DNA from 4 places in the Thermoanaerobacter sp. YS13 genome. Region 1 is predicted to be linked to each of the others. Evidence: riboswitches for the same ligand, from Rfam matches in the RefSeq annotation. Region 1 holds a riboswitch; each other region holds the start of a gene.
What was found. A riboswitch is a leader RNA that binds a small molecule or an ion and turns the genes downstream of it on or off. The one in region 1 is predicted to bind cobalamin.
Positions count from the first base shown of each region.

Region 2: linked by a shared signal. The riboswitch ahead of THYS13_RS08135 (ABC transporter substrate-binding protein) and the one ahead of metE (5-methyltetrahydropteroyltriglutamate--homocysteine S-methyltransferase) in region 1 are both predicted to bind cobalamin.
Region 3: linked by a shared signal. The riboswitch ahead of THYS13_RS07990 (energy-coupling factor ABC transporter permease) and the one ahead of metE (5-methyltetrahydropteroyltriglutamate--homocysteine S-methyltransferase) in region 1 are both predicted to bind cobalamin.
Region 4: linked by a shared signal. The riboswitch ahead of THYS13_RS05410 (ribonucleoside triphosphate reductase) and the one ahead of metE (5-methyltetrahydropteroyltriglutamate--homocysteine S-methyltransferase) in region 1 are both predicted to bind cobalamin.

Region 1 is NZ_JOOI01000001.1:418,490-422,734, reverse strand. It holds partial or broken gene THYS13_RS02140 (IS21 family transposase) at 1-155, opposite strand, end outside; gene metE (5-methyltetrahydropteroyltriglutamate--homocysteine S-methyltransferase) at 388-2,682, opposite strand; cobalamin riboswitch at 2,971-3,179, opposite strand; gene THYS13_RS02130 (CD1247 N-terminal domain-containing protein) at 3,343-3,810, opposite strand; gene efp (elongation factor P) at 3,858-4,245, opposite strand, start outside.
Region 2 is NZ_JOOI01000002.1:48,350-52,594, reverse strand. It holds gene sufU (Fe-S cluster assembly sulfur transfer protein SufU) at 1-134, shown strand, start outside; gene THYS13_RS08145 (YgcG family protein) at 411-1,190, shown strand; gene THYS13_RS08140 (class I SAM-dependent RNA methyltransferase) at 1,270-2,403, shown strand; cobalamin riboswitch at 2,691-2,883, shown strand; gene THYS13_RS08135 (ABC transporter substrate-binding protein) at 2,997-3,944, shown strand; gene THYS13_RS08130 (iron ABC transporter permease) at 3,946-4,245, shown strand, end outside.
Region 3 is NZ_JOOI01000002.1:21,545-25,789, reverse strand. It holds gene hemL (glutamate-1-semialdehyde 2,1-aminomutase) at 1-1,005, shown strand, start outside; cobalamin riboswitch at 1,049-1,300, shown strand; gene THYS13_RS07990 (energy-coupling factor ABC transporter permease) at 1,436-2,167, shown strand; gene THYS13_RS07985 (energy-coupling factor ABC transporter substrate-binding protein) at 2,164-2,457, shown strand; gene cbiQ (cobalt ECF transporter T component CbiQ) at 2,444-3,211, shown strand; gene THYS13_RS07975 (energy-coupling factor ABC transporter ATP-binding protein) at 3,215-4,045, shown strand; gene THYS13_RS07970 (slipin family protein) at 4,076-4,245, opposite strand, start outside.
Region 4 is NZ_JOOI01000001.1:1,050,445-1,054,689, forward strand. It holds gene THYS13_RS05410 (ribonucleoside triphosphate reductase) at 1-1,762, opposite strand, end outside; cobalamin riboswitch at 1,868-2,087, opposite strand; gene THYS13_RS05415 (Fur family transcriptional regulator) at 2,195-2,662, opposite strand; partial or broken gene THYS13_RS05420 (DUF1847 domain-containing protein) at 2,776-3,159, opposite strand; gene tsaA (tRNA (N6-threonylcarbamoyladenosine(37)-N6)-methyltransferase TrmO) at 3,268-3,684, opposite strand; gene THYS13_RS05430 (ABC transporter ATP-binding protein) at 3,707-4,245, opposite strand, start outside.

The DNA.
Region 1 (4,245 bases):
CTTTGTTTATTTCTTGTTTTTGGCTTGCCTTCATATCCTTCATAATACTTTTTAACAGTTCTCCTATCTATTCCATATTCTCTTGCTAATTCTGAAAAATTAGGTTTTATCTCCATAGCCTTAAATATACTAATTTGACCTAATAGATTTTTCATTTTTGGTATCCCTCCTACAAACAGAAGGATACCAAATTTATGTACAAATTTGTACATTTTCATTTTCCACTTTTCGTACATTCTTATTTTATCATTTACAGTAACCACTTCAAAATAAAGGGTTGTAGGCTTTTTAATTTTGTCTCAAAGTTGTAGTGAAAACTAGCTTTTTTCGTCTCTCCCAAAATATTTTTAATCTCTCCTAATATTCAGTTTTAAGTACATATCTATATTATCTTTTTATGTTATTTTTTAATTTTTTGTTTCTTACCTCCCATGTAGCTAAAACCATATTTTGCAAGGTTGGAATTACTTCATCTTCTTTTCGAGTTTTTAATCCACAGTCAGGGTTTATCCACAATCTACCAACTCCAATTTTTTCAATCATTATTAATATTAGTCTTTCCATTTCCTCTTTCGACACAATCCTTGGTGAATGAACATCAAAAACACCTGGTCCTACCTCAGCTTTTAAAGCGCTTTTCTTTATACTATCAAGTAAGGTAAAATCCGATTTTGCAGCTTCAAATGTGATGACATCCACATCCATCTTAGCAATTTCGTCTAATATGTCGTCAAAGTTGCTGTAGCACATATGAGTATGAATCTGTGTTTGTGGTTTTACTTTCGAACAGGTTAGCTTGAAAGCTCTTATTGCCCATGAAAGATATTCTTGATGATAGCAGCGTTTTAACGGTAACTTTTCAATTAGTGCTGGTTCGTCAATCTGAATAATTTTAATACCTGCTTTTTCAAGGTCCAACACCTCTTCCCTCATCGCCAGTGCTAATTGTAAAGCTACATTTTTTACTGAGATATCCTCTCTAACAAATGACCAATTGAGGATCGTAACAGGTCCCGTTAAAATTCCTTTTACAGGTTTCTTAGTGAGACTCTGGGCGTATTTTATATATTCAACTGTAATTGGCCTTTTTCTTTTGATGTCAGAAAATATAATTGGGGGCTTTACACACCTTGTACCATAGGATTGAACCCAGCCATTTTTTGTGATTATAAATCCTTCTAAGTTTTCACCAAAAAATTCAACCATATCGTTTCTTTCATACTCACCATGTACCAAAACATCTAATCCTATCTCTTCCTGAAGTTTTATAACTCTTTCAATTTTAGCCTTTAGGAAGGTATCATACTCTTCAAATGTTATCTCTTTATTTTTAAACTTGCTTCTTACTTGTCTTACATCTTTAGTTTGGGGGAAGGAGCCTATCGTGGTTGTAGGAAGGTTAGGAAGGTCAAATACTTCTTTTTGTACCTTAATTCTTTCTTCAAAGCTTGGTTTTCTCTCAAAATCATCATCTGTAAGGTTATTCACAACTGTGTTGATGTCTGAAAACTTCTTTGTACTCAATTCCTCAAAAAAGTGGATATTTTGAATATACAAACTATTTTTTGTGTACTCATGTTGATAAAATAAAGTATTTAGTTCAGAAAGTTCCATTAGTTTTTCTTCAGCAAATGCTAAATATTTCTTTTGGCTATCATCAAGCTGTGTTTCAAATTTTAGCGAATATGGAACAAACAATAGCGAACATGACGTCGAAATCACAATATTCTTTTTCTCAACAAAAGTAGATAAGGTATCTAAAATCTCAAGGCTTTCTTTGTAGTTGTTTTTAAATACGTTTCTCCCATTAACCACTCCCGCTATTATGAATTTATCTTTGGGATACCCAAATTTTTTAATAAGTCCTAAGTTGTATTTTCCATCAACAAAGTCAAGTCCGATCGCATCAAAATCAAGAGAAATTAATTTTTCATAGATGTCTCTAACATCCCCAAAGTAGGTTTGAAGGACAATTTTAAGATATCCTTTGTGACAAAGTAAGTTGCGATAAAAACTTAAGAAAAGTTCTATATCATTTTTTTGAAGGTCAGTAACAAGTATTGGCTCATCTATCTGTACAAATTCAACTCCTATACTTTCAAATGTTTCAATAATTTCAATATAAACAGTTAATAACTTCTCCCAAAAATTCTTGTCATAAATATCAACACCTGATTTTTTTGAAAGCATCAAAAATGTCAAAGGGCCAATTATAACAGGCTTTGTTTTTATCCCAATTGATAACGCTTCTGAAAATTCATTAAAAGGTTTTGTTGTAGAAAGCTTAAAAGAGGTTCTATCTGTAATTTCTGGTACAATATAATGATAGTTTGTAAAAAACCATTTTTTCATAGGCAAGGCTTTTAAGTCATATTTTTCATCCTGATACCCTTTTGCCAAAGCAAAGTAGGTATCAAGCTCATCTTTCCCGAGGTTTTTATACTCGTCAGGAATTGCATTTATAAGCATTGCATGATCTAAAAAAGTATCGTAAAACGAAAAATCATTTGAAGGAATTAAATCAATGCCATACTTTTTTTGGATTTTACAATGAGTTTCTTTTAAAACTCTTGAATTTTTAATAAGTTCATCTTTTAAAAGTTTCTTGTCAAGATATCCTTCAACCCACTTTTTAAGTTCTCTATTTTGTCCTATTCTTGGGAAACCAACAATAGAAATCATTTTAAGTTTTTAACCTCCTTGTTAAAATTTTTGATAATTATTATAAAAAATCTCTTCTTTTGTACATCATCATAAAATTCTTTTATTTTAATAATGTACATAAACAAAATGAGTCTTTACTACCAAGAAAAAACTTTGCATATCAAGGTAGTAAAGACTCATTTTTCTACTTAATACAGTTTTTTGCATAAGTATAGTTGTTAAAAAGGGTAACAAAGGATTTCAAAAAGACAACCTACAGGCCCCTCTTAGTCTTTACCACCTTAATTGCACTTCCCACCGAAGCCAATTAAGGCCTCTCAAGCAGGCAGGTCTCCTGGCTAGCAAGTCATCCTTGCCCATTACCTTCCCAGAAAGTGAGCCTTTTAAAAAGTCTTCATCTTTCCAGTGGCACAGAAACTGGGCTTGTCATTGCTCACAGTAGCGGGGGCTGCAGCGGATTTTCACCGCTTTCCCTATTAAGCTGCCATAGCAGCACCTGCTCAATAGTAAAGATAGTTTTTTAACATTGAATTTTTATACACAAAGGCTTTTTTACTTTTTATTTATGGATGTTTGCAAAATGTTTGCAAATTTGAATTAGAAGTTAAATAAAATGGTGTGTTGTTATAAACCCAAGTCCCATACCTATTAAACCACTAATTAGTGGGCATTTTTAAATTAATCTTCATCATCATCTACAATTTTCAAATTTTTTACTTTTAGGGTTTCATTGCAATGAGGACATACCAACTCCGCATCTTCATCTTCTAGAAGCTCTTCTTCCACACTCATCAACATATGGCAATGAGGACATTCTACTTCTACATACTCTTCATAATCCTCCTCTTCATCCTCATATTCCTCATCATCGTCATAATCATAATCATAGTCATGGTCGTCATCCTCATCCTCATAGTCCTCATCGCCATATATGTGGTTTTCAATTTCAGAAAGATCTTCATCTATTTCTCCCACATAATCATCTAATTCGGAATGGGAAGCTTCCAGCTCATTTATAGCATCTGCAAAATCCTCTAAAGTATCTAAAATTGCTAAAATTATTTTACCTTCTTTTGTGCTGTCATCTATCCCTAAGCCGTCTGCTAAACCTCTTAAGTAGGAAACCCTTTCATTTAAGTATTCCATATTCCACATACCTCCTTTACAAAATAGTATTTGACAAATTGCTGCGTTTATACCCTCTCTAAATATTCTCCAGTTCGAGTGTCAATTTTTATTTTGTCTCCAACGTTTATAAACAATGGGACTTGTATGACAGCACCAGTTTCTACAGTTGCCGGTTTGGAGCCACCCGTTGCAGTATCTCCTCTAAATCCAGGCTCCGTTTCTACAACTTCCAGCTCAACAAAAGTAGGGGGCTCAACAGAAAAGGCTTCGCCTTTATAGAACTTTACTGTAACAATCATATTTTCCTTTATGTATTTAATTGCATCCTCAACTTTATCATAATTTAAAGGAATTTGCTCATAAGTTTCTGTGTCCATAAAATAATAAAGTTCTCCATCATTGTACAAATACTGCATCTCTCTTCTTTCTATAACTGCTTCTTCAAACTTTTCT
Region 2 (4,245 bases), on a different contig from region 1:
TAGACATGATGCACAAAAAAGATGTAAATCTTGATGAATTAGGTGATGCTCAAGTACTGCAGGGAGTATCTGACTTTCCTGCCCGCGTAAAATGTGCTTTACTTGCGTGGAAAACGCTTCAGGAAATTTTGTAAAAAAGAGATAAAAGTTTGATAATGTTCTTTTGACATGAATGCGAATATTTTTAAAATATGCCTCTTCCTATTTGAAGTCTAACGATTCTCAGGATAATAGTATAACTTTTTTTAAAAAGCCAGCATATTTTAAAAATTTGTGTTGATACTTATTATTATCTATGCTAATATACTAGACATGAACAGTAATACATTAAAATAGTTTAAATTTAGCGAAAGAATGATATTTTTAAAGCATTAAGTTAATTACAAAATATTAAGATAGGGAGAGGCAAAATGAAAAAGGGAATTTTTTTAATTGCAATTGCCTTTTTATTATTATTTAATTCCATAGCTTTTTCTGCACCTGATGTTCCATCTAAACCTATTCAGTTTAAATATGTATATGATTATGCGGGGCTTATGTCTCAAAATGATATAGAAGAGATCGAAAAAGTAGGGAAAGCTTTAGATGATGCCACAAAGGCACAAATAATAGTTGTTACAGTTGACAGCATTGGAGATTACCCAATTGAGGAATATTCTCTTAGCCTTTTTAGAAAATGGGGAATAGGAGACAAGGAGAAAAACAACGGTGTTCTCCTTTTAGTGGTAAAAGACAGACTTTTAAAAGGTCAGGCTGGAAAAGTGAGAATTGATGTAGGTTATGGCTTGGAAGGGGCAATACCGGATTCTGTTGCAGGAAGGATTTTAGACGATTTTGTTTTAACTTCTTGGGCAAAAGGCGAGTACTCTAAAGGCATATACGCCGGTTATATGGCTATAGCCTCAAGGGTTGCAAAAGAGTACAATATAGACCTTCAGGGATTGGATGCTTCCAAATACAGTGTCAATACAAGTAGCAATGATAGTGGTATATCATGGGAAGATATTGCTGTAGTGATTATACTCATCTTAATATTTATTATCTTTGGAAGAGGAGGAAGAAATATAAGAAGAAACTGGTGGGGTCCAGGAAGCTTTGGCTCAGGAGGATTTGGAGGCTTTAGAGGTGGTGGCTTCGGCGGTGGAGGCTTCGGTGGAGGCTCTGCCGGCGGTGGAGGAGCTAGCCGCTAAAAATGATATATATATTTATAGATGCAAGTGATATAATAAGGTTGAATTAGTTAAACTTAGAGGTAAAGGGAGATAAAATATGTCAAAAATAGAATTTATAGCATCTACTCTTTTTGGTGTTGAAGCAATAACTGCAAGAGAGCTAAAAGAGCTAGGGTATAAAGATATCACTGCAGAGAATGGAAAAGTCACTTTTGCAGGCGATGAGATGGCTTTATGCAGGTCAAACCTTTGGATTAGAACGGCAGAGAGAATATACGTAAAAATAGGGGAATTTACTGCCACAACTTTTGAAGAACTTTTTGAAGGTACAAAGGCTCTTCCCTGGGAAGATTGGATACCTGAAGATGGCAGGTTTCCTGTGGAGGGTTATTCAATAAAATCCAAGCTTTTTAGCGTGTCTGACTGTCAGGCAATAGTTAAAAAAGCTGTTGTGGAAAGGCTTAAGAAGAAATACAAAAAAGAATGGTTTGAAGAAAACGGCGCAACTTATAAAATAAAATTTTCATTAATGAAAGACAAGGTAACACTTATGATTGACACGAGTGGTGACGGTTTACACAAAAGAGGCTATAGAGTCATATCCAATGAAGCACCTTTGAGAGAAACTTTGGCTGCTGCTATGATAATGCTGAGCTTTTGGAAACCGGATAGACCTTTGATAGACCCTTTTTGTGGCTCTGGGACGATTCCGATCGAGGCAGCTATGATTGGAATAAATCTCGCACCAGGTTTAAAACGACAATTTGTTTCCGAAAAATGGTGGAGAATATCAAATAAATTATGGAAAGAAGCGAGAGAAGAAGCAGTTGGTGCTATTAAAAAAGATATAACTTTAAACATAAAAGGATATGACATTGACGAAAACGCCATCAAATTGTCAAAAGACAATGCGCGTAAAGCTGGTGTAGAGAAATACATAACTTTTGAAAATATCTCATTAAAAGATTTAAAAACAGATGATAAATATGGTGTTATAATATGCAATCCTCCTTATGGTGAAAGGATGGGGGAATTAAAGGAAGTAGAAAAACTTTATAAAGAAATGGGAAAAGTTTTCAAAAAACTTGATACGTGGTCTTTTTATATACTGACTTCCCATGAAAGATTTGAGAAACTCTTTGGAAGAGAGGCTTCTAAAAAAAGAAAGCTTTACAATGGCATGTTAAAAGCTTACTATTATCAGTATTACGGACCAAAACCAGAAAACTAATTTTTATTGAGTTTTTCTATGTGAGGGTTATAATAAAATATAAGATTATCGATAAAAATTGGTGGTGGAGTTATGGATAATGCAGTGAGGAAGAAAGCAAAAGAATATACATGCTAATTATGCTGTAGATGTTGAGCGCATTGAATCGCTCATTGGTTCTCTTAGAGGAGATATCCTTGACTCTATTATATAAGAAACTTGATACATATTTTTCAAGGTAAATAGATAGTCATGAACAAGGGAATTGACTTAAATGATAAGTAGATGTAAAATATAGGTGTACAAGTGAATACAAAAAATCTTATGGTCTTGAGAAGTTAAAAGGGAAAGCGGTGAAAATCCGCTGCAGCCCCCGCTACTGTGAGCGAGGATGAAGCCCTAATAAGCCACTGCTTGGCACTCAAGAAATGTGCCGGGTGGGAAGGCAGGGTGGAAGATGAATCGCGAGCCAGGAGACCTGCCATAAGATTTCGGAAGTTCGCCTTCGGAGGGAAGGTGGAATGGAATTTTTATGCTTAATTTTGGCAAAAAGGTCTACCTCCATGGGGTAGGCTTTTTTTGATACTTGAAAAATTTAAATTAGGAGGGTACTTATGAGAAAATTTAAAGGTTTACTTGCTTTATTGGTAATATTTGCTTTGATGTTTTCACTGGCGGCTTGTTCAACAAACATTGCTACTAAACCAGAAAACACTTCTCAAACAGCAACTGAAACCGTAAAAACTCAGTTTCCTTTAAAGGTTACTGATTTTTTGGGAAGAGAAGTAACTATAGACAAAAAACCTCAAAGAATAGTTTCTCTTGCACCTTCTACAACAGAGCTTATATATGCTTTAGGAGCAGGAAATAAGGTTGTGGGTGTTACAGACTTTGATAATTATCCACCTGAGGTCAAGGATGTACCCAAAGTGGGGGGATTTAAAGGGCCAAATGTAGAAGCGATTACTGCTCAAAAACCTGATATAATTTTTGCTTCCACTCTTTCAGGCAAAGAGCAGATGGAATCTTTAGAAAAGATGGGTATCCCTGTTGTAATGTTGGAGGCAAAAAATATTGACCAGATATACCAGTCTATAAGAATAATAGGTCAAATAACAGGAACTGAGAAAAAAGGCGAAGAGTTAATTAAACAAATGCAAGATAAAATAAAAGAAATAAATGACAAAGTCAAGGACCTTCCGAAAGTCAGCGTATTTTATCTGGTCTCTCTTGACGGAAACTGGACAGCAGGTAAAGGCACATTTATTGATGAGCTTATAAACCTTGCAGGTGGCAAAAACGTTGCAGAGGATGTAAATGGCTGGGCGCAGTACAGCGTAGAAGAATTAGTCAAGAAAAATCCTGATGTGATAATAACATCTCCTCATGCAGGAAATGTAAAAGACATCAAAAATATGGCAGGATACAAAGACACAAATGCTGTTAAAAATGACAAGATATTTGTGATAAGCAATGATGACATAATATCAAGAGCTTCTAATAGAATTGTTTTAGGACTTGAAGAAATTGCAAAATTCTTACATCCGGAGGCATTTAAGTAAAGTGAAATTCAAAAGAGGCATATATTTTGGTACAGCCTTTTTACTGCTTATCTTTACCATGATTTTATCAATTTCTGCAGGGGCGGTAAAAATACCCCTGCAGGAAATTTTAAATGTTTTTTTAGGAGGGGGAAGTGAAACCTCTAGGACGATAATCCTTAATTTAAGACTTCCAAGAGTTGTTGAATCTACAGTTGTAGGAATGGGGCTTTCGGTTGTAGGAGCGTTTTTTCAAGGACTTTTGAGAAATTCAATGGCAGACCCTTATGTTTTGGGTATATCATCAGGAGCGGCTTTTGGT
Region 3 (4,245 bases), on a different contig from region 1:
GTTCCATCTGTAGAAGTTGTCAGAATGGTGAATTCAGGCACAGAAGCCACTATGAGTGCGATAAGATTGGCAAGGGGATATACGGGCAGAGACATCATTGTAAAATTTGAAGGATGTTATCACGGACATTCTGACAGCCTGCTTATAAAAGCAGGGTCAGGTGCACTTACTTTCGGAATGCCTGATTCAAAGGGCGTAACAAACGAGATAGCAAAGAACACAATTATAGCTAGATATAATGATATCAAAATGGTAGAAGATATTTTTGAAATGTACGGTGAGAACATCGCTGCTGTCATTGTAGAGCCTATTGCAGGTAATATGGGTACAGTTTTACCTGAAGAGGGATTTTTAAAGGTATTGAGAGAGATTACTGCAAAGTATAAATCACTTTTAATTTTTGATGAAGTGATGACAGGTTTTAGAGTGTCTTATTCAGGGGCACAAGGACTTTACAACATTATGCCTGATATTACTACGCTTGGTAAAATTATTGGTGGAGGTCTTCCTGTTGGTGCCTATGGAGGAAAGGAAGAGATTATGAGAATGATTTCTCCTGATGGACCGGTGTATCAAGCAGGGACTTTGTCTGGTAATCCTCTAGCAATGACAGCAGGCTTTGAGACTTTAAAAATATTATCTGAAACTTCCAATATTTATGAAGAGTTAGACAAGAAAGCAGAAAAATTGTGTAAGGGGCTAAAAGAAAGCATGGTTCAAAATGGAATTGATGTTACAATAAATAGAATAGGCAGCATGATGTGTATGTTTTTTACGAATGATGAAGTAAAAGACTATAATTCTGCTTTAAAATCAAACACTGGTGTGTATGCTGCATATTTTAAAGAAATGCTGAAAAGGGGTGTGTACCTGCCTCCTTCTCAATTTGAGACCTTCTTTTTATCAATGGCTCATACAGAGGAGGATATTGAAAAAACAATTGAGGCTAGTTTTGAAGTTGCAAAAATTATAAGTAAGCAATACAAGGACATTTCTATTCATTGACAACCTATTTATAAAATGATATCCTTTATTTAAAGGGAGAATTGAATAACATGCAAATACAGGTGCCCAATTTTGGAATCCAAATTGGGTTAAAAGGGAAGCAGGTGAGAATCCTGCACGGTCCCGCCACTGTGATGGTGAGCTCTTTACATTATGCCACTGTCTGTCACTCAGCGGAGCACGAATTTAACAAATTATATTTCGTATAAAAACATGCTCCGCTGAGTGACGGATGGGAAGGCGTAAAGAGCGATGAACCTAAGTCAGGAGACCTGCCTGTATTTGTGACACACTTACTCTACGGTCGATAGAGGGGGTGTTATAAAGGGATAAGTATGTATTTTTTACCTCTTAACGCCGTTGGTAAGTTAAGAGGTTTTATTTTTACCTAAATTTTATAAAAAAAGAGGTGTTTGGTGTGAAAAAATGGATGTTGTTAACAGCATTTGCATTGCTTTTAATAGCTCCACAAATTGCCTATTCAATGCATATAATGGAAGGTTTTCTACCTCTTAAATGGTGTATAATATGGGATATAGCTTCTTTGCCTTTTGTGGTTATAGGACTTATAGCGATAAACAAAAAAGTAAAAGAGAATCCAAAACTTAAGATGCTTTTGGGTTTTGCAGGTGCTTTTGCATTTGTCCTTTCAGCACTTAAAATCCCTTCAGTTACTGGAAGTTGTTCACACCCAACCGGTGTAGGACTTGGAGCTATACTCTTTGGACCTTTTGCTATGAGCGTTTTAGGCCTTATAGTCCTTTTGTTTCAGGCATTACTTTTGGCCCATGGCGGCATAACGACTTTGGGCGCTAATACATTTTCCATGGCCATAGTAGGGCCAATTGCTTCCTATTATATATTTAAAGGGGTAAAAAAAGCAGGTGGTCCAAATTGGCTTGCAGTATTTTTAGCTGCCTCAATTGGGGATTTGCTTACATATGTGACTACCTCCTTCCAACTTGCTATTGCTTTCCCTGCTGAAGTAGGCGGCTTTACAACCTCATTTTTAAAATTCATGGGGATATTTGCAGTGACACAGGTACCTTTGGCGATAAGTGAGGGGCTTTTAACTGTGCTCGTAATCAATATGCTAACTGCCTACAGTAAAGAAGAACTCATTGAACTTAAGGTTTTAGAGAAAGAAGGTAAGGCAATATGAAGGATAAAAAGTTTTTAATGAAGAATTTGATATTGGGCTTGTTGGTTATTTTACTGGTGGTGTTTCCCCTTGTTACTATTAAAAATGCTGAATTTGCTGGTGCAGATGACAGGGCGACAGAAGCTATTGCTCAGGTAGACAAAAATTACAAGCCATGGTTTAAACCAATTTGGGAGCCACCAAGTGGAGAAATTGAAAGCCTTTTGTTTGCCTTACAGGCTGCAATTGGTGCAGGCTTTTTGGGATATTATATAGGTGTTGCGAAGGGGAGAAAAAATGCTAATAGATAGTTATGCTTATACCAACAGGATGTACAATGTACATCCTGTTGAAAAACTTTTATTTGCTTTTTTGACTATGATTTTATGCTTTGAATTTGATGCCTATACAAATATTGCAGTAATTATTTTGATATTTGTGATAACTGTATTTAAAGCGAAAATTCCAGCAAAAGTGTACATTAAGCTTATGTTAATTCCCTTTTCTTTTTTGATAATAAGCATAATAACACTTATCATAAATGTGATAGGGAATAAAAGTGCTGCATTAATAAGCTTTAATATTTTTGGGGTAACTTTAGGAATTACTGCACAAGGCATTAATACTGCTGTTATTTTATTCTTTAGAGCTTTAGCAATAGTGTCTTGCTTATATTTTCTTGTACTCACTACTCCTGTGGTTGACATTATAAATATCTTAAAGAAATTGAAAATTCCATCGCTGTTTTTAGAGTTGCTTCAATTAATTTATAGGTTTATATTTGTTTTAACGCAAGCTGCTAATGAGATCTATATATCTCAAAATTCAAGGTTGGGATATGCCACATTAAAAAATGGCTACAGGTCTTTAGGACTTTTGATATTCTCTCTTTTTATTAAGTCCTACAAAAATTCAGAGGATTTATATGTGACTTTAGAGGCAAGAGGTTATAATGGAGAGATAAAAGTCCTCAGCAAAGATTACAAATTTTGTTATAAAAATATAATATTTATTGCTTTGATAGAACTAATTTTAATAAGCGCATCAATGCTTTTAGGAAGGTGAACTATGAAAGAGCAGTTTATATTAGAAGCTATAAATATTACTTTTGAGTACAGCGACGGTACAAAAGCTTTGAATGAAGTAAATATGTCGATAGAGGAAGGTAAAAAGATTGCAGTTTTAGGTCCAAACGGTGCAGGCAAGACAACACTGTTTTTGCACTTCAATGGGATTTTGAAACCCAAATCAGGGAAAATATTATACAAAGGTGAAGAGATAAATTACAGTCATAGCGAACTTGTAAAACTTAGAAAGAACGTTGGTATTGTTTTTCAAAATCCTGACATACAGCTTTTCTCTGCCAGTGTATACCAAGAAATTTCTTTTGGCCCTATGAACTTAGGTTATCCAGAAAATATAGTAAAAGAGAAAGTTAAAAACGCCATGAAAGAAACGAGAATTATTGATTTAAAAGACAAGCCTACCCATTTTTTAAGCTATGGGCAGAAAAAAAGCGTCTCAATAGCTGATATTATAGTTATGGAGCCTGAAGTTATTATATTGGATGAGCCAACAGTTTATTTAGATCCTAAGCATGTTCAAGAGGTTATGGGTTTATTTGACAAATTGGTTGAAGAGGGAAAGACAATTATTTTATCAACTCATGATGTGGACTTTGCTTATTCATGGGCTGACTATATATATGTCATGAAGAATGGAAAAGTTGTTGCAAAAGGCGAACCCACAGTTGTCTTTGCTAATGCAAAAGAACTTGATTGCAGTGATTTGAGAAAGCCTATGCTTTTAGAGATATATGAAATTTTAAAAGAAAAAGGGATTATAAACGGAAGTAATATACCAAAAAATATAGAGGAATTAAAGAAGTGTATAAAATAATAAAGCTGCTGAAAACTCAGCAGCTTAAAACTATTCATTTTTACTTTCTTTTTGTCCTTGAGGGAAAAATTGATGTAGAATATCCAAAGATAGAGGGAAAACTACTATGTTTGACCTGTCATTAGCTATTTCTCTTAAAGTTTGAAGATACCTAAGTTGCAGAGAAACGGGTTGTGAGGCTATGATGCGAGCAGCTTCAG
Region 4 (4,245 bases), 630 kb from region 1:
GTAAGTCTAAAGCAGTAAATATATCTTCCGTAAAGTCTACAGGAAGCTGTGTTGAATTTGTATAGTAAGGCACATCGCTACCTGCAGTTATTATATCGGGGAATAATTCTTTATCTTTTTTAGCCAATCTATAGGAAGCTCCTTCTGCAGGGGAGGCTTCTAAATTGTACATGAAATTAGATTCTAATTGATATTGTTCTAATTTATGCCTCATAAAATCTAATACTTCAAGTGCAAATTTCCTTCCCTCTTCACTGGCTATGCTTATTCCCATGAAATTTAATAGTGCTTCATTCATTCCAATGAGTCCTATCGTGTTAAAATGGTTTTGCCAGTAAAATCCAAATCTCTTTTTTATATCTCTTAAGTAAAATTTTGAATAAGGATACAATCCCATTTCAGTCATCTTCTCTAAAATTTCTCTTTTTATTTCAAGGCTTGTTTTTGCAATATCCATAAGTCTTTCTAACCTTTGGAAAAACTCTTCTTTTGATTTAGATAAATATCCAATTCTTGGCATATTTATTGTTACAACTCCTATTGAACCTGTAAGAGGATTTGCTCCAAAAAGCCCTCCTCCACGCTTTCTTAATTCTCTGTTATCCAACCTCAACCGACAGCACATCGACCTCACATCATTGGGATCTAAATCACTATTTACAAAATTACTAAAATAGGGTAAACCATACTTCGCAGTCATTTCCATTATTTTATTTATGACAGGACTATTCCAGTCAAAATTTTTAGTTATATTATAAGTAGGTATTGGAAAAGTAAATATCCTACCACTGGCATCTCCTTCCATCATAACTTCTGCAAATGCTATATTTAACATGTCCATTTCTTTTTGAAATTCTTTATATGTTTTATCCATCAATTGACCACCAATTATAACAGGTTCATCTGCCATAATCTCTGGTACCACAAGATCCATAGTTATGTTTGTAAAAGGAGTTTGAAATCCTACTCTAGTTGGAACATTTATGTTAAATATAAACTCCTGTAAAGCCTGTTTGACCTCTTTGTAAGAAAGATTATCGTAATATATAAAAGGTGCCAAATAGGTATCAAAATTAGAAAAAGCTTGTGCACCGGCTGCTTCCCCTTGAAGTGTATAAAAAAAATTGACAATCTGTCCAAGAGCAGACCTAAAGTGCTTTGGAGGTTTGCTTTGAACTTTCCCCTCTACCCCTGTAAAACCAGAAAGCAGTAAATCTCTTAAATCCCATCCACAGCAATACACAGATAAAAGGCCTAAGTCATGAATGTGCAAATCTCCATTTACATGGGCATCTCTAACTTCTGGAGGATATATTTTGTTTAACCAGTAATGAGCTGTTATCGTACTAGAGATATGATTATTTAAACCTTGAAGTGAATAACTCATATTGCTATTTTCATTTACTCTCCAATCTTGTTTCCCTATGTATTCATCTACCATTTTTTCAATATCCATAAACATTTTTTTAAATTCTCTTATCTCTTGATGCTGTTTTCTGTACAAAATATAGGCCTTTGACGCTTTAGCATAACCATGCTTTATTAAGTATTGCTCTACAATATCTTGAATCTGCTCTATACTGGCTATTCCTTCTAAATTATTTTCTACGTACTCTGTCACTTCATCTGCTATTTCAAGGGCATCTTTGTATTCCCCTTCTTCCACTGCCTTAAAAGCTTTGTATATAGCATTTGCAATCTTTATCTTATCAAACTCAACTTCCCTTCCATCTCTTTTTATAACCTTCATAGCAATTTTCATGATTTTAAACCTCCATTCTTTTGTAAAAATAATTAACCCCCTTAACTTCTACGTCAAGTTAAGAGGTGTGCAAAAGTACCTCACCTCCTCTATCGACCGTAGAGCAAGTGTAATACAAATACAGGCAGGTCTCCTGACTTAGGTTCATCACTCTTTACGCCTTCCCACCTTTCAAACATCGGGGACGGTTCCTTTTGTTTGAACAGACAGTGGCATATTGTAAAGAGCTCACCATCACAGTGGCGGGACCGTGCAGGATTCTCACCTGCTTCCCTTTTAACCCAATTTCCCTTTGAAATTGGGCACCTGTATCTGTGTATATTCTATTTTGCACAAAATCTAGTATATTATTTATTAATACCCTCAATATATAGTATACCACTGCTTTCTTGCATTGTCAATATAAAAAATAAAATAGGCAATTATTTTTGCCTATTTTAAATCATTTTTTATAGTCCTTTTACAATTACTGCATATTCCATAAAAATTCAATTCTCCATAATACACATCAAAGCCATATTTTTTATCTATCATTTTTATATACTTTACCAAATCTGGGCTGTAATATTCGTCTATACTACCACAATATTTGCAAATTAAATGACCGTGAATCTTTTTTTTATTAAACATTTTAAGTTCATAGTATTTTTTGTTTTCTATTATATTTTCTGATAATATTCCCTTGCCTACAAAAATTCTTAAATTCCTATAAAGAGTTGCTACACCATAATGGGACCATTCTTTCCTAACTTCCTCAAGGAGTGTATCAAAATCAAAATGAATATTAGGGCTCTTCAAAAATACCTCTATCAAAATTTGGCGTTTCTCCGTTATCTTTAAGCCACTTGCTTTCAATGTTTTTATTATTAATGACATCAAATCGTTTTTGTTTTTATCCATCATAGACCACCATATTTTTAACATATGTTCAATTTAAATATACACCTTTTATTGACATATGTCAATAAAAAAAGAGGCTTCATACAAAAAGCCTAATGCCTCTTTCCACTAAATTACACATTAACAGCTTCTAATCCTTTTACAGGACAATGAGCGTATTTTCTGTCCTTTGCCACCAGTGTTGTAACTAGTCCTTTAGAATATTTATTAAAAAGTATATCATGGCCTACGCAAAGACCTATTACTACATTAAGTTCTGTGTTTTCTTGGTTCATTATCTCTGCCTGTGTTATAGGATTGCAAGTAGCAACAAACCCCTCTTTATCTTTTTGAATGTCTATATCTTCTATATCAATAGAACCGACTTTACAACAAACAGGAACAATTTTTAAATCATACTGTTCTAATAATTTTACAAATTGTTTCGCCTCTTTACTCATAGAATAACAAAATGCAACGCCAATATTTTTAAATCCCATCTGCTTAATAAACTGTAAAGGGGGTTATTCTTCAAAGCAATCTATACAGACCTTTTTCCCCTCCTTAAATCTTATCTCATTCTCCGTAGCGTATTGCCACATATTTTAACTGTATTGAAGGGTATATTACAATGTATCCTCTGGACCTTTTATGCTGTCAATTTCATAAACATAAGGCTTTATATCCAGTATAGGACTTCCATCTAAGGCATCCACACCTTTCACATAAAGTTTATTTCTTTCAATTTTTACAATGTCAGCCACACAAAAAGCTATAGGGTTTGGCCTTGAAGGGGAACGAGTGGCAAATACTCCTTTTACCTCCGGCCCCCATGGAGTGACAGTTTTTATGACATCTCTTTTCCCTAAATGGCACCAGTAAAGAACTATTATGTGCTTTTTACTCTCTATATCATGAAGCCCGTCTTGAAACTCAGGGTATATTTCCAACACTGCTTCCTTATCGCTCACCCTCCCTTGATGAGGCGCTTCCCCTCTCTTTTTATAAGGACTGTGTATCACACCTATAGATATCAATTCCACGGCAATTACCCCTTCCTTTCCGTTAAAGTGGAATGACAACGGGTACTCCTCGACAGGTTTCTACTGCAACAGGAATCCCATATACAGCCTCTATATTTTCTTCTGTCATGACTTCTATTCCACCATAGGCAAAAATGGTATTATCTTTTAAAAGTAAAAATTTATTAGAAAATCTAAGTGCCAAATTTAAATCGTGGCTTATAACAATTGCTGCTATATTTTGCTCTTTCACCGTCTCTTTTATAATTCTTAAAACCTCGATTTGGTTTTTCAAATCCAAATTATTTGTCGGCTCATCCAAAAGCATTACAATAGGTTGCTGTACTAAAGCCCTCGCTATGACTACCTTTTGCAATTCTCCTCCACTTAACTCATTTAAATAGCACAGTGATAATTTCTCTAAATCAAATTTTTTTAACACCTCATTTACAATCTTTATATCCCTTTCAGTCACATCCCACTTTATATGAGGCTTTCTTCCTAAAAGTACCGCATCAAATACAGTAAATCGACCATTCTCATTCCTTTGCGCCACATATCCTATTTTTTTAGCTGTCTCTA